DNA from 4 places in the Chryseobacterium sp. 'Rf worker isolate 10' genome. Region 2 is predicted to be linked to each of the others. Evidence: riboswitches for the same ligand, from Rfam matches in the RefSeq annotation. Region 2 holds a riboswitch; each other region holds the start of a gene.
What was found. A riboswitch is a leader RNA that binds a small molecule or an ion and turns the genes downstream of it on or off. The one in region 2 is predicted to bind cobalamin.

Region 1 (5,989 bases), 910 kb from region 2:
GGTTTGATTTTGTTTCTATAAAATCTTGTCCTGTGACAAGTCCGTTTTCATAATGACTTGCTAATTTTGTTTAAAGTTTAATTTACCAAATCTGATCATATTATGAAAACTCTATTTAAATTCTCTACATTACTGGTTTTAGCCATAATCCTTACCGCAGCTCAAGTATATGGACAAAAAGTAAAACCTTCCGAAAGTGGTTATGCGTCTGTTAATGGCATTAAAGTTTATTATGAAATGTATGGTAAGGGAAAACCTGTTGTATTGCTGCACGGTGCTTTTATGACGATCGATATGAATTGGGGACAACTGATCCCGGAACTGTCTAAAAACAGAAAAGTAATAGCTCTTGAATTACAAGGACACGGACATAGTCCGTTTTCAGAACGAAAATTATCACATGCTACGCTGGCAAGTGATGTTACGAAGGTAATGGATTTCCTGAAAATTGACAAAGCTGATGTTGTGGGGTACAGTTTTGGAGGGGAAGTAGCTTATCAATTGGCTATACAGAGCCCGGAAAGGCTGAATAAATTGGTTATTATTTCATCAACCTATAAAACGAATGGCTGGCTTCCTGAAGTAAATAAAGCCTTTGAAGGAATGAAACCAGATCTCTTTACAAACAGCCCTCTGCATACTGGCTACAATGCTGTAGCGCCGGATAAAACAAAATGGACAAAATTCCTGGAGCAAATGATAGCTTCTGCCGGACAGCCTTTTGACTTGGGGGATGATAATATTTCTAAAATTCCGGCACCTGTTCTAATCATAGCCGGTGATAATGATGGGCTGGATAAAATAGAACTGGCAAAAACCTATAAGTTGCTTGGTGGTAATATTTCTGCGGATATGGCACCTATGCCCAAGTCCCAACTGGCAATTGTTCCTGGTCAGGGGCATGTAAGTCTGATGATGGAAACTACAACAATTCTGAACTATCTGAACAGTTTTTTAAAATAACTTGATATGGATATAAAATTTGAAGCCGGAATTAATATCGCTATAAAAATTCCAAAAAGTAAATACGAAAAGACTGTTGCTTTCTACAGGGATATTTTAAAATTAGACGTTGAAGAAAAACCCATAAAAAATCCTACTGTTTCCAGAACACACGAAGTAAAATTTGGTCATAACATTATATGGCTGGATTGTGTGGACAACTATACCCATTCCGAAACCTGGCTGCAGCTCATTGTTCCCAATGTAGAAGAGGCTACACAATATTTACGGTCAAATGGCGTGGAAACCTGTGACGAAATTGAAGAACTCCCTGAAAATATGCACTGGATTCCCGATCCTGCGGGAACGGTTTTTAATTTGCAGCAAAAGGAATAAATTCAGATATTCAATAGATGAAATTCCGTCATAAAATTATATTGGCAAATTGTATAATTTTAATACCTTTAGCCATCAAATCATTAAAATTATACAATTTGCCATGCAGACGAAACGATTTACTTTTATGGTAACTATTTTTTTTCTGGTAGTAAGCTCAACCATATTTTCACAGAAAACAGCCACTTTAAATTCCTTATTAGATAAAAACTCAGAATTTGTTTTCCCGCAGACTACTGATAAGATCTCAAAAGCACTGAATGTGAAAACCGTTTTTTATGAAGATGCCAATGAAGAAAAATATGCGAAATGGCCTACAAAAACAGGATTGGAGCTTTATTGCAGTTTGGAGAAAGACAATGCTGTTAATGAGATGTTTTTTTCAACTTCAGACAATAAACCTTTAGTGGTAGAGGGATTGCCTTTTGGCCTTATCCTGAATAAAAGTACATTGCAGGATAGTAAAACCAAGTTCAGTAAATACAATGCAAAAACACAGAAATTAGCTTCAGGCAGTGAGTTTCCAGGAGGCTCAAAGCTGGTTTTTAAGAAAGGGAAACATTATGCGACTTTGCTTTTTGATAGTAAAAACCTGTTGAAATCACTCGGCTTAACTACAGAACTTGTTGATCCGGCTGCCAATTAATTGCTGGAAAAACTTCAAAATATTAAAAAATCCGCCAATATTTGGCGGATTTTTTAGTATAAATGGATCAGCTTTAAAAAGCTATATCGTTAATCCATGATTATTTTTCACTTCAGCCATCACAAAAGTACTGTGTGTACTCCCGATTGAATCTACGGATCCAAGCTTATTGAAAACAAAATCCTGGTAATGTTTCATATCTCTTACCTGAACTTTCAGAAGAAAATCAAAATCACCGGAAATATTGTAACATTCAGCAACTTCTTCAATTTCTAAAATTTCTTTTACAAAATCATAACCCACAGATCTGTCGTGAATTTTCAGTTTAATCTGGCAGAAAACCGTAAATCCCCGGTTCAGTTTTTCAGCATCAAGAACTGCGGCATATCTTTTAACAAATCCGTCCTGTTCCAGTCTTTTCACCCTTTCAAAAACAGGTGAAGTAGAGAGGTTCACTTCCTTTGCCAATTCTTTAACGGTCAGTTTTGCATTTTTCTGGAGCAGCCTGAGCAGCTGTAAGTCCTTATCATCGAGTTGTTCCACAGAATATTATTCTTTTAAATAATTAAAACAGTCAAATGTAAAGAATTATATTCTTTTATTTTTGTTTTCAAAAGTTTAATTTGCTTAATTATTTCTTTTTAATTGTATCTTTATTCTGTATTGTTAATTTTACACAAAATTAAAAACTTTTACTCAAAGCAATTGTTAAAGGTAAAAGTACAGTTCTTTATAGATACTTCATCAAACAGGAAAGGTTTTACTTAAGGTAGATTAATAGGGAATCGTGTGAAAATCACGAGCTGTCGCGCAACTGTAAGTAACACATCAAAGGTTTCTGTCCTTGCAGATCCACTGCCAAAAGCGGGAAGGATGACGGAAACTGTTACAAGTCAGGAGACCTGCCTTTACTGAATTGACAATGCTTTCGCGGTCTGAAGCTTTTGGGTCATACAGATGATATATCGGATTCATGTATTTTCTCTCAAAGGGAAACTGCATTGTTCGCTATGTCATTATTTCCTGAAATTTTTATCCGTTAAAACATGCAGAAGCATTTTAAAGGGCTTTAATATTAAGTTTAATTAAAAAGTTTAAAAAAATGCAAACTCACATTCTGGGCTATCCGCGTATTGGTAGCAAAAGAGAACTCAAAAAAGCCTGCGAGCAGTATTGGTCAGGTAAAATCCTTTTGGAAGAACTTCTGAACACAGGTAGAAATATCTGTAATCAAAACTGGAATATCCAGAAGGAAGCAGGAATAGACCTTATCCCGTGTAATGATTTTTCCTATTATGATCAGGTATTGGATATGAGCCTTGTGGTAGGAGCAATCCCGACTCGTTATCATGAAGTAGTGCTTAAAAAAAACAATTCTGAGCTGGATCTTTACTTTGCCATGGCAAGAGGATATCAGAAAGATGGACTGGATATCACAGCAATGGAAATGACCAAATGGTTCGATACCAACTATCACTATATCGTTCCGGAATTTTATAAAAACCAACAATTTAAACTAAGCTCAGACAAAATTTTCAATGAATTTGCCGGAGCAAAGCAGGCTGGGATCAATGCTAAACCTGTTATTATCGGTCTGGTTACTTATCTGCTATTAGGAAAAGAAAAAGAAGAAGGATTTGATAAGTTAGATCTTGCCGGAAATCTTCTTCCTGTGTACATAGAAATTTTAACCAAACTTCAGGAGCAGGGTGCTGAATGGATTCAGTTTGATGAACCTTTTCTGGCATTGGATTTAACAGAGAAAGCAAAAGAAATCTATCTTTCTGTATATGCTGAAATAAGAAAACGTTTCCCAAAACTGAAATTTATCGTTGCTACTTATTTTGACGGATTAAAAGATAATACATCGCTTGCCACTTCACTTCCGGTGAACACACTACATATTGACTTGGTTAGAAATCCTGAACAGCTGGATGATATCCTGAATGTTATCCCGGAAAGCTTAAGTCTTTCATTAGGGGTAATTGACGGCAGAAATATCTGGAAAAATGATTATGAAAAATCGCTGTCTTTCATCAGAAAAGCAGTTGAGAAATTAGGATCTGAAAGAATTTTCATTGCACCATCATGTTCATTGCTTCATTCACCGTGTGATCTGGATTTTGAAACTAGTCTTAATCCTGAAATCAAAAACTGGCTGGCTTTTGCCAAACAAAAAGTAGCGGAAGTGGTAACCCTTAAAGAACTGGCAACAGGAACAGAAAATGAACAGGTTCTTGAAGCATTCGAAGAAAATAAAAGAGCTATTGAGAACAGAAGAACTTCTTCTCTTATTCATAATGATCAGGTGAAACAAAGAGCCAATGCTGTTACTGAAAAGGATGCTCAGAGAATAAATACCTTCAAAATCCGAAAAGAAGAACAGCAGGAAGTATTGCAGCTTCCTTTATTCCCAACTACCACCATCGGATCATTCCCGCAGACAATAGAGGTAAGAAGCTGGAGAGCCCAATTCAAAAAAGGAGAGCTTACGGCAGAGCAATATGATACTTTACTGAAAGAAGAAACTCAGAGAACAATCCGCTGGCAGGAAGAAATCGGTATAGATGTACTGGTTCACGGGGAATTTGAGCGTAACGACATGGTAGAATACTTCGGAGAACAGCTGGAAGGATTTGTATTCACCAAAAACGGATGGGTACAAAGCTACGGAAGCCGTTGTGTAAAACCTCCTGTAATCTTTGGTGATGTTTCCCGCCCGACTCCTATGACAGTTTACTGGTCTCAATATGCACAATCCCAGACTGAAAAATGGGTAAAAGGAATGCTTACAGGTCCGGTTACCATCTTACAGTGGTCTTTTGTACGTGATGATCAGCCTCGTTCCGAAACGTGTAAACAAATTGCTTTGGCGATCCGTGATGAAGTTGTGGATCTGGAAAAAGCTGGGATCAGGATTATTCAGATTGACGAACCTGCTATCAGAGAAGGACTTCCGTTAAGAAAAACAGACTGGCAGAATTATCTGAAATGGGCTGTAGAAGCCTTTAGAATTTCAGCAAGTGGAGTAGAAGATGCGACCCAAATCCATACGCATATGTGTTATTCAGAATTCAATGATATTATTGAAAACATTGCTGACATGGATGCGGACGTGATTACCATAGAATGCTCCCGCTCTCAGATGGAACTGCTGAATGCTTTTGCCGATTTTAAATATCCAAATGAAATTGGTCCCGGAGTATATGACATTCACTCACCAAGAGTTCCGTCAAAAGAAGAAATGATCGAACTGCTGAGAAAGGCCCAGAATGTGATTCCTGCCAATCAACTTTGGGTAAACCCAGACTGCGGACTGAAAACAAGACACTGGGATGAAACCGAAAAAGCTTTAATAGCAATGGTAGCAGCTGCTAAAGAAGCTTCCGTAGAATATGCACTTTAGAAAACTTTAGAAATAATTAGATACAATCACCCGGATCGTGCCATGATATTCATGGCACGATTTATTATGGTAATCCTTTAAAACATTGATGAAATATTGAATTATTTTGCCTGCAATGTGCTTGGAGGATAACCAAACTGTTTTTTAAATGCAAAGGAGAAATGGGATAAATTTTCAAATCCCAGATCCAGATAAATGTCAGAAACGGATCTTCCTTTTTGAGTAAGCAGAAAATGAGCTTCTTTCAGCCTTCGAAGCTGGAGCCACTGTCTTGGCGGTATACCAAAGATCTTTTGAAAATCTCTTTTAAATGCAGACAAACTTCTTCCCGTTAAATAAGCGAAACGCTCAACATTAACGTTGAAATGAAAATTCTTATTCATAAAAGCTTCAATATCTATTTTAAAAGGCTCAGAAAAATCAAATAAAATATCCTTAAGACCCGGATCATAGTTCAGCAGTAGCAGTAAAGCTTCTTTTTGTTTGAGACGCAGTATCTCTTCAGAAGCAGAAAGATCTTCATAGGCTAATAATGAATACATGAAAGAAGTCAATGCTTTTTGCTCTGGTTTTATATAGGCGGGAACATGATCTTTCTT
Region 2 (5,989 bases):
ACTCTTTTCAGATTATCGGTTCCGGTGCGGTAGACATGTTCTGCAACAGGAACTGAACCTACAAATGAAATAGCTCTGATTTCCGGATGATTCAGAATGTGATTCACCTGATCTTTGGACCCGTGAACAATGTTCAGAACTCCTTTTGGAAAACCCGCTTCTAGAAATAACTCAGCCATTTTCATAGAGGTCATAGGCGTTTGTTCCGAAGGTTTTAAAATGAAGGTGTTTCCGCAGGCAATGGCCATTGGGAACATCCATAAAGGAATCATTGCAGGAAAGTTGAAAGGGGTAATCCCTGCACACACTCCAAGGGGCTGAATATAGCTGTAAGTATCAACACCTCTTGCTACGTTTTCTACCGTTTCTCCCATCATGAGTGTCGGAATATTGCAGGCATGTTCTACCACTTCAATTCCGCGCCATACATCTCCCATGGCATCAGGGAATGTTTTTCCGTTTTCTTTGGAAAGAATTTCGGCGATTTCTTTTTGATTTTCTTTTAAAAGCTGCTGGTATTTCAAGAATAATCGGGCTCTTTCCGGGGTGGCTACTTCTTTCCAGGTTTTGAAGGCTTCTTTAGCAGCGTCTATGGCTTGATCTATTTCAGATAATTCCGTTAAAGGAACTTCTGCAAGAACTTCCTGAGTAGCAGGATTTTCTACGGGAAGATGCTCTGCAGCTTTACTTTCAATAAAATTTCCGTTGATTAATATTTTTACTTTTTGTGACATGATTTTTAGATTGAGAGTGAAAAGCTGAGAGTGAATTTCCACTCTCAACTTTTGAATTAGATTATATTACCAGCAGGTCAACAAATTTGTTGACATCCAGATTAATAAGGGTATCGTATTCTAAAGAATTTTCTAATACAATTCTATGTTGTTTTTCCGGGAAAATCCTGGCAAGGTTTACTTTGTATTTTTTGATCAGTTCAGGAATTCCTTCATCTCTTCTGCGTTTGTGGCCGATTGGATATTCCACAACAATTTCTTCCAAAACAGTTCCGTCGTTTAATTCTACCGTTAAAGCATTGGCAATGGAACGTTTTTCCGGATCATGATAATCTGTGGTAAACTGTACGTCTTCCACACATTCAATTTTATCACGAAGGATGTCAATTCTTGGATCTGATGCCACATTATCTTCATAATCTGCAGCAGTCAGTCTTCCAAAAATCAATGGAACTGCTACCATATACTGAATAGCGTGGTCACGGTCAGCAGGGTTGTTCAACGGCCCTTTTTTATCAATGATACGAATACAGGCTTCATGGGTTCGGATGGTTATTTTCTTAATGTCTTCAGCAGATTTTCCTGATTCTTTTAATTGATGGTGTAAAGTCATGGCTGCTTCTACAGCTGTCTGAGAGTGGAATTCCGCCGGGAATGAAATTTTAAACAAAACATTTTCCATAACGTAAGAACCATAATCTCTCTGGAATTTGAATTCATTTCCTTTGAAAGATACATCATAGAATCCCCATGTCTTCGCCGTTAATACTGATGGATAGCCCATTTCGCCTGTTTGGGCGATTAATGCCAGACGTACAGCTCTTGAAGTGGCGTCTCCGGCAGCCCATGATTTGCGGCTTCCTGTATTGGGAGCATGACGGTAGGTTCTTAAAGACTGTCCGTCAACAAATGCTAATGAAACGGCATTGATCAGTTCATCACGGGTTAAACCGATTAGTTTTCCAACAACGGCTGTAGAGGCTAGTTTTACCAATAAAACATGGTCTAAACCTACTTTATTGAATGAATTTTCCAACGCAATAACTCCCTGTATTTCATGAGCCATGATCATCGCTTCCAGAACCTGTTTCATTTTTAACGGAGCTTTTCCTTCTGCAATATTCGTCCTTGAAAGCCAGTCTGCTGTAGCTAAAATTCCTCCCAGGTTGTCTGAAGGATGTCCCCATTCAGCGGCCAACCAAGTATCATTGAAATCTAACCAACGGATAATGGCTCCAATGTTGAAAGCAGCCTGTACAGGATCTAATTGAAACTGAGTCCCCGGAACTTTAGCCCCGTTCGGAACTACGGTACCTTTTACGATAGGTCCTAAAAGTTTGGTACATGCAGGATAAGTCAGCGCTTCTAATCCGCATCCGATCGTGTCTAATAAACAATAGTGCGCTGTTTTCCAGGCTAAATCGTTTTTGATTTCATAGTTTAATACATAATCTGCAATATCTGTTAATACCTGATCTGGTTGCGGTCTTTCGTTTGAAATGTGTGATGACATCTTTATTTTTTAGTTTAATTATGAATTGATTTTTTATTTTCTGTTTTCGATGGATACGAAGTCTTTATTTTCAGGACCTGTATAATTGGCACTTGGGCGGATGATCTTCCCATCCTGTCTTTGTTCGATAATGTGAGCACTCCATCCGGTAACTCTTGAAATAACAAATAATGGAGTGAACATCAGGGTAGGAACTCCCATCAGGTGATAGGATACTGCGGAGAACCAGTCCAGATTCGGGAACATTTTCTTTTCTTCCCACATGACGGTTTCCAGCCTTTCTGCAATATTGTACAGCAGCATATCTCCAGCTTCTTCGGAAAGTTCTTTGGCTACTTTTTTTATCACTACATTTCGTGGATCTGATATAGTATAAACAGGATGTCCGAATCCAATAATGACTTCTTTGCTGGCAATACGTTTTCTGATATCTTCTTCTGCTTCATCGGGCGAATTGTAACGGCTTTGGATTTCAAAAGCAACTTCATTGGCTCCACCATGTTTAGGTCCTCTTAAAGCACCGATAGCACCAGTGATACATGAATAAAAATCTGATGAGGTTCCGGCAATAACACGAGCCGTAAACGTAGAAGCATTAAACTCATGTTCAGCATACAGATTAAGAGAGATTTCCATTGCTTTTACCCATGAATCCGGAGCTTTTTTACCATGTAAAAGGTGAAGGAAATGTCCGCCAATAGTATCATCATCGGTCTCTACATTGATCTCTTTGCCATTGTGTGTGTAGTGATACCAGTATAAAAGTCCGGAACTGAATGATGCCAGTAATTTGTCCGCAATATCTCTAGCACCGGCTACATTGTGGTCATCTTTTTCCGGCTGAATGCTTCCAATTGCTGAAACCATTGAACGCATCACATCCATTGGATGCGCCGCTGCCGGAATGCTTTTTAAGATATTTCTTACAGAGTGGGGAAGCCCTCTCAGTGATTTTAATTTTGCTTTATAGTTTTTGAGCTGAGCTTCAGTAGGCAGCTGACCATAAATAAGCAGGTAGGCTACTTCTTCGAATTGTGCTCTTTCTGCAAGATCCAGAATATCATAACCTCTGTAATGAAGATCATTTCCACTTTTTCCTACACTGCAAAGAGCGGTATTACCTGCTGTTACCCCGGAAAGTGCTACACTTTTTTTAGGCTTAAATGTTGGTTCGCTATTCGTTGACATAAGTATTTTGTTTAAAAAGGTTATCTAATTTTTGTTCATAATTATAGTAGCCAATGCTTTGATAGAGTTCTTCTCTGGTCTGCATTGTATCCAGAACATGGGCTTGCGTTCCGTCTTTACGGATATGCTGGTATACATTCTGCGCTGCTTTATTGGCGGCTCTGAAGGCGGAAAGAGGGTAGAGGATAAGTCCCACACCTGCATTTTTTAATTCTTCTACAGTGTACATGTTGATCATCCCAAATTCCGTGATGTTGGCTAATACTGGGATTCCGGCAGCATCAACGAATTTTTGGTAAAAGCTTAAATCAGGCACTGCTTCGGCAAAAATGAAATCTGCACCGGCTTCTTTATAGGCAATGGCTCTTTCTAATGTTTTTTCCAGCCCTTCATTTGCAAAAGCGTCTGTTCTGGCTCCGATCACAAAATTTTCATCGGTGCGGGCATCTGCAGCAGCTTTAAGTCGGTCTACCATTTCTTCCTTGCTTACGATTTCTTTGCCGGGACGGTGCCCACAGCGTTTTGCACCTACCTGATCTTCAATGTGAATGGCTGCTGCTCCTGCTTTAATTAATGATTTTATCGTTCGGGCAACATTGAAGGCAGAAGGCCCAAATCCTGTATCAATATCTACCAAAAGGGGTAGATCACAAATATTAGTAATACGCTGAACATCGATGAGTACGTCATCCAGAGTGGTAATTCCTAAATCAGGAATTCCTAAAGACCCTGCCGCAACCCCTCCTCCTGAAAGATAAATAGCATTAAAACCAGCCTGTTGTGCCAGTAATGCATGGTTTGCATTGATGGCTCCCACAATCTGGAGGGGATTTTCTTTTTCCATGGCCTCCCGAAATTTTAAGCCGGGTGACTTCCAGTTTTCATTTTTGATCATTTTAATATGTATTGTTGAATTGAAATTTGTTTATCAGTGAAGAAGCAGAAGATCTGTTAAGACTTAGCTTTTGAATAAAAAAGAAAAGGTGGGAAATGAATTGAGAAATCATACAGTCGTGCAGGTGTTGAGAATTTTGAAAAATTCTGATTGTCCGGGTCTGTAAAATAAACCTGTTGTGACTCCACGAATAATTAAGATTGCTTTGGTACACCATCACTTTTTACTTTGATTAAATCCAATAAAAGTTCTTTGTAAACTTCGCGGTGCTTTATGAAAAAAGAAAAATTACGGAAAGGGGATACGAATGAGCTATAAAATCATGAGAAGCACCTAGTGTACACTCATATTCATCTCAAAAAAATAACACAGTTTGATAAAAAAGTTATCGCACTATATCCATATCGCATCATACCTGACTGTAAGCTTCAAATCGCGAAAGCATCGTCAATACGAAATAGGCAGGTCTCCTGACTTGTAACGGTTTTTATCATCCTTCCCATATGAAAAATATACAGTGGATATCAATGGATAAAAACTTTTTGTTTGTTACTTACAGTTGCGCGACAGTTCGTGATTTACACACGATTCCCTTTTAATACACAGCTAAGTGTAACCAGTTTCGGTTGATAAAGAAGGTTTTAAGAACTCCTTGGTGGTAAATATAAGTATTTTATAATAACGAAAAAGATATTTTATGTAATCAATAGTTTTTTTAATGTAATCTATTGAAAATGCTTGAGTTGTGATGTGTGTTTTAGAAGAAAAACAGATTGTTTGCGTTATTAATTTAATATAAAAGATAACCGGAAAATTAAAGATAGTTAATAAATTTGCTGTTCTTCTTTCATTTTATAAATTTTATTAATCACATATAATTGATCATGGTAGATATTGCAGAATTTAAACAAAACTTGGGTTTGAGCGAAATTCCGGTAGAGCTGGAAAAACTGATCTATTTCCAGAATACTATTTCCTCGTTTGAAAATTATTCACAAGGTTTTGGTGTTTTAATTGATCGTAAATCCGGATTGAAAAGCTGGAGTGATGACGAAAAATTTTTGAATAGCATGCTGCCTTTTGCTCAGGCCAATGGTTCCGGTTCATTCTATGCCATCTGGAATAACGGAACGGATCAACCTTTACATAAAATGCCTGTTGTGGTTTTTGGAGATGAAGGAGGTGTCCATATTGTTGCTGAAAATATGGTACAGCTTTTACATTTACTCACTTTTGACACTGAAATTTCAGTAGATTTCGATGAGGTTTATTTTTATAAAGATGAAGACGATTATGAAGAGAGCGAAGATTTAAGCAAATATTTGACGTGGATGAAAGGAGATTATGGCTTAAGCCAGATTGAAGAACCTGATTTGCTTATTAAAAGTGCTCAGGCTCAATATAAAGAAAGTTTTGATCAATGGTTTGGGCAATACTTTACAGATAATTAATCTTGGATTAACAGCTCTATTGTATTAGAGTTTTATTTTTGACGAGTGAAAACTATGAAAAACAAAAAACCTCACAATTTTTATTGTGAGGTTTTTGTGAGCGCGAAAGGATTCGAACCTTTGTCGTCCCGGTTAAAATCGGGATGCTCTATCCAGAGTGATTTATCAATAATTTTTGGGTAGGATATAAAACAAAAAAAGACTTACT
Region 3 (5,989 bases), on a different contig from region 2:
CAAGCATATGAATTCTTAACATTTTGAATATGGTCAGAAACTTTACTATTCTTTGGATTTTTTATAAAAAGATACTGCTTCCCGCCCTGCCGTTCTCATTGCTCATTTCTTTTCTCCTTCCCTTCAGAGTTGAGACATTTGGTTTAAGTTTTCTTTTAATTGCACCTGCTCTCCATTACTTTATTTATGAATTAAGATTTAAAAACGAATATTATTTTTATGCCCATTCAGGGTTTTCAAGAACTTTTCTTTGGGCAGGAACCCTATTATTAAGTCTTGCTGTAAAAATTATAACATTGTTCTTATGAGTAAACTGCATGTTGATAGTGTAACAAAATCTTTTAGTGAAAGAAAAATTCTGCAGGATATCTATATAGGATGTGAAACAGGACAAATCATGGGATTACTTGGCAGAAATGGAAGCGGAAAATCAACCCTGCTAAAAATTATCTTTGGAATAGAATATGGTGATACTCAGTTTATAAAATATGATAATAAAATTCTGAAAGGCATATCCGATAGAAAAAACAGAATTGCCTACTTATCACAGGATCTTTTTTTACCCAAATATATAAAAATCAAAAATCTGATTCCTCTTTTTTGTAATCAAAAAAATACTGAGTTGCTTTTTACTTCAGAATTTGTAAGACCTTTCCTTGATCAAAAACCTAAAACCCTTTCCAAAGGTGAACAGAGAATTATTGAAACTCTTATGGTCATTTATTCTGAAGCAGACTTTATTTTATTGGACGAGCCATTTCACAGTCTTTCTCCAAAAGTTACTGAAGAATTAAAGAAAAATATCCGTCAGCAATCATCTCATAAAGGATTTATTATTTCTGATCATAACTTTAAAGATGTTCTGGATATTTCTGACTCTATATATCTGCTTTCTGGCGGTCATCTGAAACAAATACAAGATTTAAGTGAACTGCAGCGCTATAATTATCTTCCGAAAAGCATTTAATTTATATATTTGAAGGATTAAAAAATTTTCATGATGACTTTCATAAACAAAGCATTCTATTTATCTGCTTTCAGTATTCTATCTATAGCTTTTGTAAAAGGGCAGAATAAAGTTCCTTTCGGAGTTGTAAAGGCTGAAGAAGGATATGCCAATGTACGGGTTCATAAGGACAACTACAGAAAAATTGTAGACAAGATCCGTATGCGTAAAGGTGATGTATTTGTTTATGTAAAGCCTGCTCCCGGAGAAACAGAGTGGATCTGGATCAAATATCCCGAAAAACAGGATGATGATAAACCTTTTGTACGTTATGAAACTCTTGATAAAGAAGGAATGGTGAATAAAGAACGTATCGCCTATATTGATCAGCTTCCGGCCTATACTCCTTCCAAATCTAAAAACGGAAGATCACTTATTTTCACAGATAATTCTGACCCCAAAATTCCTACTGCTCAAAGAAGCAAAGTAGTCATTGATGTTTACCCTTCCAACGCGGGATACCGTAAAAAGGAAAAAGATGCAGAAGGGAAACTGCTTACCATTGATAAAGTAAAACCATGGGGAATCGGGAATGATCTTCCCGAAGGGATGACTGAAATCAAATCCATCAGGGTACAGCAGCCCGGAAGAGGGTCTGTTTTTGTAAGAGAGGCCATCAAAAATATGTTCCAGCCTACCATGGATTTTGAGAATGTAGGCGTAACCTCCCTGGATAACGACAATATTTTTCTTTATATGATCAACGGTTCAGGAGAAAACAGATATACTACGCTGTGGACCATCAAGAAAGGAAGAGTAATCAGCCAGATTATTTACCATAATCCGGAATAAATTCATTATTTTTGCCCCCGAAAAGTTTTAACGCTTATTCATCATAGAAATTGGTTCTGCATCACTGCAGATTAAAAGGGAACCGTGTGAAAATCACGGACTGTCGCGCAACTGTAAGTAACTGTAATCTTTATCAAAGATCCACTGTGCGAGGCATGGGAAGGAGATAAAAGATGTTACAAGTCAGGAGACCTGCCTATTTCTTAAACAAGTAACTTTCGCGATTTGAAGTTGTATTGATCTGATGGATTGTTTCAGGGATTCTCTTGATTCCTGTTATTGTTCTGTTGTTTTAATATCGTTTTCATTTCGCTTTAATTAATAATGATATATGACTACAGAAGAAAGAATTAAAGCATCCGAAACCAGTATCTTTAAAGCGGTTTTCCCTAACACAACCAATCATTACGATACCCTTTTTGGTGGTACGGCTATGCAGCTGATGGACGAAGTAGCTTTTATTACTGCTACCCGATTTGCAAGAAAAAGAGTGGTAACAGTAAGCAGTGACAAGATAGATTTCAAGAAACCTATTCCTGCCGGAACCATTGTGGAGCTAATCGGGAAAGTTTCCTACGTGGGAAAAACCAGTATGAAAGTAAACGTTGAGATCTATACCGAGCAAATGTATTCCTACGAAAGAGAAAAAGCCATTGTAGGTGATTTTACTTTTGTAGCGATTGACGAATTCAAGAAACCAATCCAGATACTATAAGTAATAAAGAATCGGGCGGCCAGAGGCCGCCCGATTCTTATTGTATTCTTATCAAAGCTATTTTACCACTTTTTCTGTTTCCAGACTTTGGCTCAATAAAAGTTCAAAAGCCTCTCCCATTTCGTCCGATGCTCTACTGATCGCATTTTCAAGCATATTTCGGATTTGCTTTTCTGTCACTCCCGCTTCCGTCCAGCTTTTTCCTGAAGTGTGGGAATTTAAGATAAACGGCATTATTCTATCAATTCCACATGCAAAAATAGCATCTGGCGTTTTCTCATCTTCAAATTCAAGCCATAGATTAAAGAATTCTGTACGTAAAGGCTCATCAAGAATTCCGAAAATCTTTTGAGCAGATGCCTTTTCTCTTTCAAACTTTCCTACCATTGCTTTTTCATCAAAAATAAAAGTATCTCCGGCTTCTATTTCTACAAGATCGTGGATAGAGAGCATTCTTATCACTCTTAATAAATCAATATCTGCGCGGTTTTTAGCATATGGATAAAGGATCTGAGCCAGAATAATAATCTGCCAGGAATGTTCTGCTGTGTTCTCTCTTCGGGAGTCATCTGCATTATAATTTCTTCTCTGTACATTTTTCAAAGCATCCACTGCCAGGATAAAATCTATTTCTTTCTGAATTTTCATTTTACTTTTCTCTATTGTATTGTTCTGATGGATATACCTTGGTTTTGGTTACCCATTTATTATTAATCTTCTCTTTTGTAATCACCTTTACGCGACCTTCTACCGTCATATCTTCTTCTTTTTCCAGAACTTTATCAAGTCCTTTATTCGGAATTACAGCATATTCCGTTGTAAAAATATCACAGCAGCCAGATTTTCCATAGGCTATGAGACGTTTTCGCTTGGCATCAACCTCAAAAATATCAAAAGAGCTGGAAGCAAGATCCGTAAGCTCCTTACTCTTCACAAATGCCATTCTCGTGCTGTTGAATACATATACATCATAAGAAGCAGAGCTATAATTCCCCATATTACCATTTCTTACCGCTATATCTTCTGTCCCGTCAAAATTAAAGTCATCAATGATTATAGGACTGTTTTCGTTCTTTAGCTGAAACATTTTCCCTTGCGTTGGCTTTTCGCCTTCATTAAGATTCAGGACCAGGTCATCAGATACAAAAGTCTGCACCTTTGTGTTTTTATGATCAAACAAATCTACAGTTCCTTTTCCGTTACATCGGCCGTCATAGCAATTATCCACGTGAATGACTGCATCATAGCTCTTCGATGCGTTTTTAACCTCAAACTGATATTGTCCGAAACAGGCAGGCCCCAGCAAAACAAAAGCCGGTAAATGCTTATACTTATTGAATAAATTCATGGTAATAGTAAATGATTTAGGTGTTTTTTTCCTAACAAAAATACGAATCATAACACCGATCTCAAAATTCAAAACTCATTATCTGGAAGATTTAAAACAATTAAAATCCTTTAAATAAGAGAATATTTATTTCTGAGAAGCTGTTTCCCGCTATACGCTCATACTCCTCGCTCCCTGCCAGAATCCAAACCGCTGTGGGGTAACCGCTGCTATCGGGGCTATAATATGAGTAATAAGTAATCGGTAATAAGCAATAATTAATAATGATGATTTTTTGCTCCGTATTTCTTCCAATTTTATTTAAAATGTAGAGATTTTTTAGACATTTTCCTCTCAAATTCATTTTCATAAAAATCCACATATAAAATTATAGAACTGATTACCAGTATTTTATGTTATTTATTTTAAAAATTTCACTACTTTGTATTGCATAATACCATTTTATTTACATATCTTTGTAATGTAAAATTAGAATAGGCTCAGCTAGCTAGGAGCATTTTTCTAAAAATATAACTAATTAACAAAACTTATCAAAGATGAATACCGAAAATACCAAAGCGCAAATGCGAAAAGGAATTCTGGAATTCTGTATTCTAAGTCTCATCAATAATCGCGAAATGTATGTTTCTGATCTTATTGACGAACTGAAAAAAGGAAAACTGGATGTAGTGGAAGGAACCCTCTACCCTCTTCTTACAAGACTTAAAAACGGAGAGTTTCTCTCTTACAGATGGGAAGAATCTACAGGAGGACCACCCAGAAAATATTATCAGATCACAGAAAAAGGAAAACTTTTCCTGGATGAACTTCTAAATACATGGAATGAGCTGACAGCCTCAGTAAACCAAATCACCCAACAAAATTAAAAAACAAAGCTATGAACAAGACACTCTCAATAGGACTCGCAGGTTTTTCTTTTACCATAGAAGAACACGCATATATAAAGCTCAGCGATTACCTGAATGCTCTGAGAAGCTCTCTGGATGCTTCTGAGGCTGATGAAGTAATGCATGACATAGAAATAAGAATGGTGGAGATTTTCAAAGATTCTTTAGGAAAACGTGAAGTAATCAACGATACCGATGTAGAAAAGGTAATCGCACAGATCGGAAGCCCTGAAAAAATCGAAGAACAGGAAGAAGCTTATTTTTCTGAAAAAACATCTGCCAGAAATAACTATTCAGGAACCAACTATACCGATAAAAAACAACTGTTCCGTGATCCGGAAAAACAAAAAGTAGCAGGGGTCTGCGCAGGTTTAGCTCAATATGTAGGAATGGATATTACTACCATGAGAGCAATCTGGCTGGGAATCTTCGTATTAGGAATTTTCACAGCAGCCATCTCATCTTCACTGATCGGTCTTTTATATGTAATCCTTTGGATCGTACTTCCAAAAGCTGAAACAGCAGCAGATTTCCTGAAAATGCAGGGAAAGCCTATGAACTTCGACAATCTTAAGAATGAGTCTAATAAATTGGTGCAGTTTGCCAATGAATCTACTCAGAGGGTCGGAGAAATCTACAACGAAAATAAGCCTTACATCAATAATGCAGGAAGTGGAATCTGGAATATATTCAAGTACATTGTAGGAGGATTCTTCGTATTGATGGCAGTAGGAAGCATTATCGGAGTATTTGTATTATTTGGTCTTTTCGCAATGGATACAGACTTCCCGGGAGCTAATGAAATCAGATTCTACATGGATGATCAGGGACTTGATAAAGTATTGGCAGCCATGATGGTAATCGGAAGTTTAATTCCGGCAATCCTTTTCAGCTTATTAAGCATCAAGATCTTCTCTCCAAAAACAAAACTGAGAAATATCGGATGGGTAATCGGAGGTTTATTCCTTCTTCTGATCGGATTGGGAACTTACTTCGGAATCAGCATGGCTAAGAAAAACATGATCTATAGAGGAAGCAAAGAAGATGTAGAGAATGTTGCCATCAACACGACTTCAGATACAGTATATGTAGATGTAAAACAGATCAATATTCCTCAAAATTTCAAAGCTTACGACAATGATATTTATTCTGATAAAAGATCTGTTTACGAAGAAGATTATATCTCAGTAGATGTAACAAGAAAGCCAGATATTAAAACACCTTATCTGATCATCAAAAAA
Region 4 (5,989 bases), on a different contig from region 2:
AACAGCCGAAAACCGGAAGTGGAAGGCGGAAGCCTGGAAGACGACCAGAAACGAAGAGATTTCACCATCAATGCGATGGCAATTTCTTTAAATAAAGATAATTTCGGAGAACTGGTAGATCCTTTCAATGGGATTGAAGATCTTGAAAAAGAAATATTAAGAACTCCTTTAGAACCTGCTCAGACCTATTCTGATGATCCATTGAGGATGATGAGAGCGGTACGTTTTGCGTCAACTTTAAATTTTAAAATTGAGGAAAACTCTCTGCAGGCTATTCAACAGGAAGCAGAAAGAATCAAGATTGTTTCTATGGAAAGAATCATGGTAGAATTTAATAAAATTATGCTTTCTGAAAAACCTTCTGTCGGATTAAGGCTAATGGAACAAACCGGTCTTATGAAACTTGTTATCCCTGAACTGATAGAACTGAAAGGAGTGGAAGAAGTAGAGGGACAAACGCACAAGGATAATTTTTATCACACCTTAGAAGTTGTAGATAATATTTCCGTGAATACAGATAATCTTTGGCTTCGCTGGGCTGCCCTACTCCATGATATTGGGAAAGCACCTACAAAAAAGTTTGTGGAAGGAACAGGATGGACGTTTCACGGACATGAATTTTTGGGTTCAAAAATGGTAAAAACACTTTTCCAAAGATTAAAATTACCTTTGGGAAGTGACATGAAATATGTGCAGAAAATGGTAAAGCTTTCATCAAGACCCATTGCTTTGATCACTGATGATACTTCAGATGCTGCATTGAGAAGACTTTTATTTGATGCCGGAGAAAATCTGGAAGATCTTTTTACGCTTTGTAAAGCAGATATTACCACTAAAAATTCTAAAAAGCAGGAGAAATTCAAAAGAAACTTTGAATATGTAGCAGTAAAGATCAAAGAAGTGGAAGAAAAAGATCAGGTAAGAAACTTCCAGCCTCCTATTACCGGAGAAGAGATTATGGAAATGTTCAATCTTAAACCAGGCCGTGAAATTGGTATTCTGAAAGAGAAAGTAAAAGAAGCCATTCTTGAAGGTGAAATTCCTAATGAAAAGGAAGAAGCTACAAAGTTTGTGATTGCTGAAGCAGAGAAATTAGGATTAACAATCTGATTCAACAAATAAATAATACAAAAGCCCGGCGGGATGTTCCATCCCGCCGGGCTTTTTCTATACCACCTATAAAAACAAAGCCGGCCGGCTTCAAAAGAAACCGACCGGAAAAAAACACAAATGATGAAAAAATAAAAAATTATATTTTTAGAAGTATAAATTATTACGGGTTTAAGAAAGTTCCGTTAGCACCAAGACCTCCTGTTTTAACAGATCCTATTTTGCTGCCGTTAGTGGCTGAATATATTACCATTTCGCTTTCTGCTGTAAATTGCTTAACATCTGATGCAAAGATTCTTCCATCAATAACGTTAAATCCATAAAGCGTAAAATAAGGACCACCATCTGCAGCTGTTAATAATGGAGTTGTAGGAATTGTAGGTGTAGCTAAACTTGTTGTATACACTTTATTTCCAGCGCTGAAATAGATTTTATCGTTATCAATCTGAAGATTTGTAGCACTTGGAATTCCTGTCAGTGTAACTACCGGTGTCATTGCTCCTGTACTTGAAATCTTATAGATATAAGAATCTGCAGCTGTAGAAGAAACTGTGTAAACATTAGATTTGTATGAAATAGTACTGTTAATCTTACCATTCGGAACAGAAATTTCAGTTTTGCTGTCATTAGAAGTATTGATATAAGTAATCATATTTCCGAATCCTGATGTAGCATTCTGTACAAAAACATTTCCACCTGCTTCTACTGTTTTATCAGCCCCACCTGTCATAGTGATTTTGCTTACAAATGAATAGTCAGAAGCTTTATATTTCGTTACACTTGTTGCATTCGTGGAGAAATTCAGGTTGGCAACATAGATAAAGTCGTTCGCAAAAGTAATTCCTCTTGGGTTATCAATCTGGTCAGTAATTACAGCTAATCTTTTGAATGTAAAACGGTCTACGACAACAATTTTGTTTGAGTTGTTGATGACAAGATAAGCCTTGTTTCCGTTAAGACCAATAGTCTGAAGAACGTCACCAAGGATCTCTTTATTGTTGTTATATCCATATATATCGTCCTGCTTCATGCTTAAATCTCTTGTCAGGAATGTTACTTTTGCACCCTGACTATTGAAGTTACCTTCATTAGCAATAAAATATCCATTCTGGTAAGTGATCGGAGAGATTTCAAAATCCTGAGAATCACTTGTACATGAAGAAATGTTAAACAATAACATTACTGCAAATAGGACAGTTAAAAGTTTAGTTATTTTCATAATTTATTCAATTTTAATTTTTAAAAATTTATTGCTGCATACACGCTATAATTTCTTTTGGGTAAAGGATAAAAAGAAACTGTTTTATAGTAAGTATCCGTAAGATTATTCACTTTAAACCCTAGGGTATATTTTTTTGCCAACGTTGCAGAAACACCCATATTTAAAAGAAAATAAGGATCTATTGCATCTGATCTCTTTTCATCACTTGTGGTATAGGTAACCCCATTCAACAGTGCCTGAGCAAAAAATTTAAAGAAGCCATATTCATAATCTACATTCACATTTCCTCTGTGCATAGGAACGTAAGGTCTCTGCATCTTCGTTTCTTTGTCAATAGATTTTGCGTAGTAATACCCTGCATTCGCACGGATTTTATGATTTCCCAGCTGCTTGCTGAAAGACAACTGAGATTCTAGTCCGTAAGATTCTGATTTATTGACATTGAATGCCTGCCAGTAGCCTAAAGCAGTCGGAAGCCATACAATAAGATCGGTCACATTCATATAGTAAGGAGACAAGGTAAGTCTGAAATCTCCCACTTTAAATTCGTTCGTCATATCAACCTGCGTAGAAGTTTCCGGTCTCAGATCTTTATTTCCTCCCGGTTCATAATAAATATCATTGAAGGACGGATATCTGAAGTTTTTTGAAACATTAACGCTTACATCATACCATTTTGCAGCGCTCCATTTTCCAGAGAATGAGTACATAAACGGTGATTTCACATCTTCTACAAAATCTTTCTTGAATCCACCTTCAAAACGCAGGTCTTTCGTCGCAAAATACCTCAACAATCCTGATATTGAGCCAACATTTCTGCTGACACTGGATATTCCGCTTTGGTATCCTTCTCCTTTATTGACCTGAAATTCTCCGATGATATTAAAATTCCATTTTGAATTCAGGAAATAATTGAAATCATTTTTAAAGATATAATTCTTACCGGTTCCTCCGCTTGATTTAGGCTGGCTTAACGAGCCAAAATACTGGAAATTTTCTTCCGTATAAGCTGCTTTAAGGGAATTACTGAACTTCGCTTTGTTCCAGTCCCAGGAAAGAAGGCTTCTTACACTTTGAGTCTTATATTTCGTTTTTGTTCCTGTTTCTTCATACACGGGATAGTGCTGTGAAGAATCAAAAAACTGGCTTTGCCACGAAATTTTATGATCATTTGTTATTTTATAGGATGTTCCTACATTGAACGTTGTATTGTAATAATTTCCGTTTCTGTTGATGTAATTCAGATCACTTACTTCATAATTATTTTCACTTACAGAATAATTTCCTGAAGCTTTAAAACTGAACTTATCATTGCTGTAAGAACCTTTTACAAAATTATTATAGGTATTAAATGAAGCGACTTCTGAAAATAAGGAACCGTGGAACCCTTTATTAAAATCAAGGGTATTATTCAGGTGGATACTTCCCCCGATAGCACCGCTTCCATAGATTACACTTCCTCCACCAGCTTTTATTCCAATCTGATCGTAGCCAAACAAAGCAATATTATTGATATCTCCCTGCCCCAAAAAATTGGAGTTGATATTAATTCCGTTCCACACAAAAGCAGTCTGCTGCGCGGTAGTTCCTCTGAAAGATGGTGAAGAAACAGCACCACGGCCATTTTCTTTAATATAGACCTGTGACTGAAATCTTAGGAGCTCTGAAAGATTGCTGGAGTTTTTCTCGGCATCTTCTGCCGAAATTGTTTTTACGGGATGAAAAAGCTTCACCCTGTTCATCTGATTGTCGAAGACAAAAATAGTATCTATAGCTTTCTCTTGTCCAAAAAGAAAACAGCCATATGATGAAAAAAGCAGTACTAAAGATCTTTTTATATCCATACTTTTTTACTTTTCCTCCGAAAGCAATAGGTTTTTATAATTATAATCCTGGCAGGTCTCCTGACTTTCGCATTCTGCTCCTTCCCGTTTTAAACAGTGGTTTTTTGCAGAAACTTTTATTGCGATTTACAGTTGCGGGGACAGTCCGGGAGTTACACCCGATTCCCTTTTCATTCCAAAATACTGGAAACCAAAATTTTTGCAAAGATAGTTTTTTATATGTATTCGCCAAAAAACCAGCCTACGCTTAAAAAAACCTATCTTTTTAATTCAGCAGATAAAAAAGAACAGCCGCTTTCAATATTGAAAACGGCCATTCATCCCACTACTTTACTATTTATATATGTTATTTTTTAATAAACTTATAGTTCTCCTGCTTTCCTCCTTTCACAGAATATTGCAGAATATAATCTCCTTTTGACAAGGATGAAACATCAATCTGCCCTTCTACAGTATTGAATGTTTTCACCCTTTGTCCAACCAAATTATAAACTTCAGCTTTCTCTATTCTTCCTGTTCCTTTAAAATATAATATATCAGCTACCGGATTAGGATAAATACCGATATTATCTTTCTCTTTTACAGCATCGTTCACTGATAAAAACGCTGTAATATCCAGATAGAAAGCGATCATTTGACCTGAGGCATTCGTCCCTGTTCCGGCAATTTTCTTTCCGTCTTGTGAAATGGCCAAAGGAAGCCCCATTGTTACTCCATTGGTTGCAATTCCTAAGGATACGGCATAATCATTCAGATTAATCCTTCCGGTAGATGAATTCCAGATAAAGCCTTCTCCCGACATAGGAGGAGCTCCGAATGCTCTGTAAAATCCAATCACCGTTTTCCCGTCCGCCGAAATTCCTGTTGCTCCTCCTTTGAAACTGAACGAAGCATTAGGATGCGTTATATAAGTAAGTCCACTCACAGCATTCCATACATAGGGATTAGGATTTGCTGCTCCTATGATGGTATTTCCGTCTGCAGAAATTCCGCCTGCTTCTCCTACATTATTTCCGTTATTATCTGTGATAAAACTTTCTACTCCGTCCTGCCATTTTGCACCGCTTCTGATACCTGTCGGTTCATCCTGCCAACCCACAATTACTGTTCCTGCCGCATTGATGGCATTGGCTCTGGAACTGCGTCCGGGAACCATACTTCCCAAATCTACCATTCCGCTGGCTTCATCCCATTTTACAGCGTGTGCATTTGCTGCGGTAAGAAAGCCCAGACCTACAATAGTATTTCCATTGGTAGTCATTCCCCAGGTAGAACTTACACTTCCGTCCCATCCGGTAGGAACAAGCCCGCCTCTGTTTACCCAGGTAGAACTTGCTACATCATAAGTTGATATTTCATTGAATCCCGTTGCTGCATTGGTAACGGAAGAAGAGATTTTGGTTCCGTCATTCGAAACAATTGTTCTTCCGGAAGCCGGATATCCATTTGATATTGAACCTATCTGTACAAGTCCTCCGGCAGCATCCCATTTGTAAACTCCTCCGGCACTTGTATGCATACTTACCACTCCATTATCCGAAACTGCTCCTACATTATAATTTCCTAAACCTATTACAGTAAGCTGAGCTTCCGCAAAACTAAAATTCAGGAAAAAATAAGCGGTCAATATTTTCATTGACATTCTGTAAAAATTTTTCATATTTTATTATATTTAGCGTTTCGAATTGGTGAAAACAATATTAATACAATATTCACCCTGCTAAAAGAAATAGACTTTCATAATTCGTGAATTTCAAAAGAATTTAATTTTTAAAACACTAATAAACAATAACATAAGAATAAACGTTTTGAA

Region 1: linked by a shared signal. The riboswitch ahead of metE (5-methyltetrahydropteroyltriglutamate--homocysteine S-methyltransferase) and the one ahead of prpB (methylisocitrate lyase) in region 2 are both predicted to bind cobalamin.
Region 3: linked by a shared signal. The riboswitch ahead of LKL37_RS21655 (acyl-CoA thioesterase) and the one ahead of prpB (methylisocitrate lyase) in region 2 are both predicted to bind cobalamin.
Region 4: linked by a shared signal. The riboswitch ahead of LKL37_RS13660 (TonB-dependent receptor plug domain-containing protein) and the one ahead of prpB (methylisocitrate lyase) in region 2 are both predicted to bind cobalamin.

The regions. Positions count from the first base shown of each region.
Region 1 is NZ_JBOZOF010000001.1:951,759-957,747, forward strand. It holds gene LKL37_RS04150 (alpha/beta fold hydrolase) at 103-963, shown strand; gene LKL37_RS04155 (hypothetical protein) at 970-1,338, shown strand; gene LKL37_RS04160 (hypothetical protein) at 1,442-1,984, shown strand; gene LKL37_RS04165 (Lrp/AsnC family transcriptional regulator) at 2,066-2,527, opposite strand; cobalamin riboswitch at 2,723-2,908, shown strand; gene metE (5-methyltetrahydropteroyltriglutamate--homocysteine S-methyltransferase) at 3,087-5,390, shown strand; gene LKL37_RS04175 (helix-turn-helix domain-containing protein) at 5,492-5,989, opposite strand, start outside.
Region 2 is NZ_JBOZOF010000001.1:41,222-47,210, forward strand. It holds gene LKL37_RS00185 (CoA-acylating methylmalonate-semialdehyde dehydrogenase) at 1-734, opposite strand, end outside; gene LKL37_RS00190 (bifunctional 2-methylcitrate dehydratase/aconitate hydratase) at 796-2,247, opposite strand; gene prpC (bifunctional 2-methylcitrate synthase/citrate synthase) at 2,281-3,435, opposite strand; gene prpB (methylisocitrate lyase) at 3,422-4,330, opposite strand; cobalamin riboswitch at 4,774-4,966, opposite strand; gene LKL37_RS00205 (hypothetical protein) at 5,215-5,781, shown strand.
Region 3 is NZ_JBOZOF010000006.1:134,290-140,278, forward strand. It holds gene LKL37_RS21645 (ATP-binding cassette domain-containing protein) at 305-967, shown strand; gene LKL37_RS21650 (hypothetical protein) at 998-1,798, shown strand; cobalamin riboswitch at 1,833-2,012, shown strand; gene LKL37_RS21655 (acyl-CoA thioesterase) at 2,130-2,513, shown strand; gene LKL37_RS21660 (HD domain-containing protein) at 2,571-3,161, opposite strand; gene LKL37_RS21665 (XAC2610-related protein) at 3,163-3,861, opposite strand; gene LKL37_RS21670 (PadR family transcriptional regulator) at 4,398-4,727, shown strand; gene LKL37_RS21675 (PspC domain-containing protein) at 4,739-5,989, shown strand, end outside.
Region 4 is NZ_JBOZOF010000002.1:811,273-817,261, reverse strand. It holds gene LKL37_RS13670 (CCA tRNA nucleotidyltransferase) at 1-1,110, shown strand, start outside; gene LKL37_RS13665 (YncE family protein) at 1,274-2,329, opposite strand; gene LKL37_RS13660 (TonB-dependent receptor plug domain-containing protein) at 2,350-4,176, opposite strand; cobalamin riboswitch at 4,210-4,386, opposite strand; gene LKL37_RS13655 (T9SS type A sorting domain-containing protein) at 4,523-5,836, opposite strand.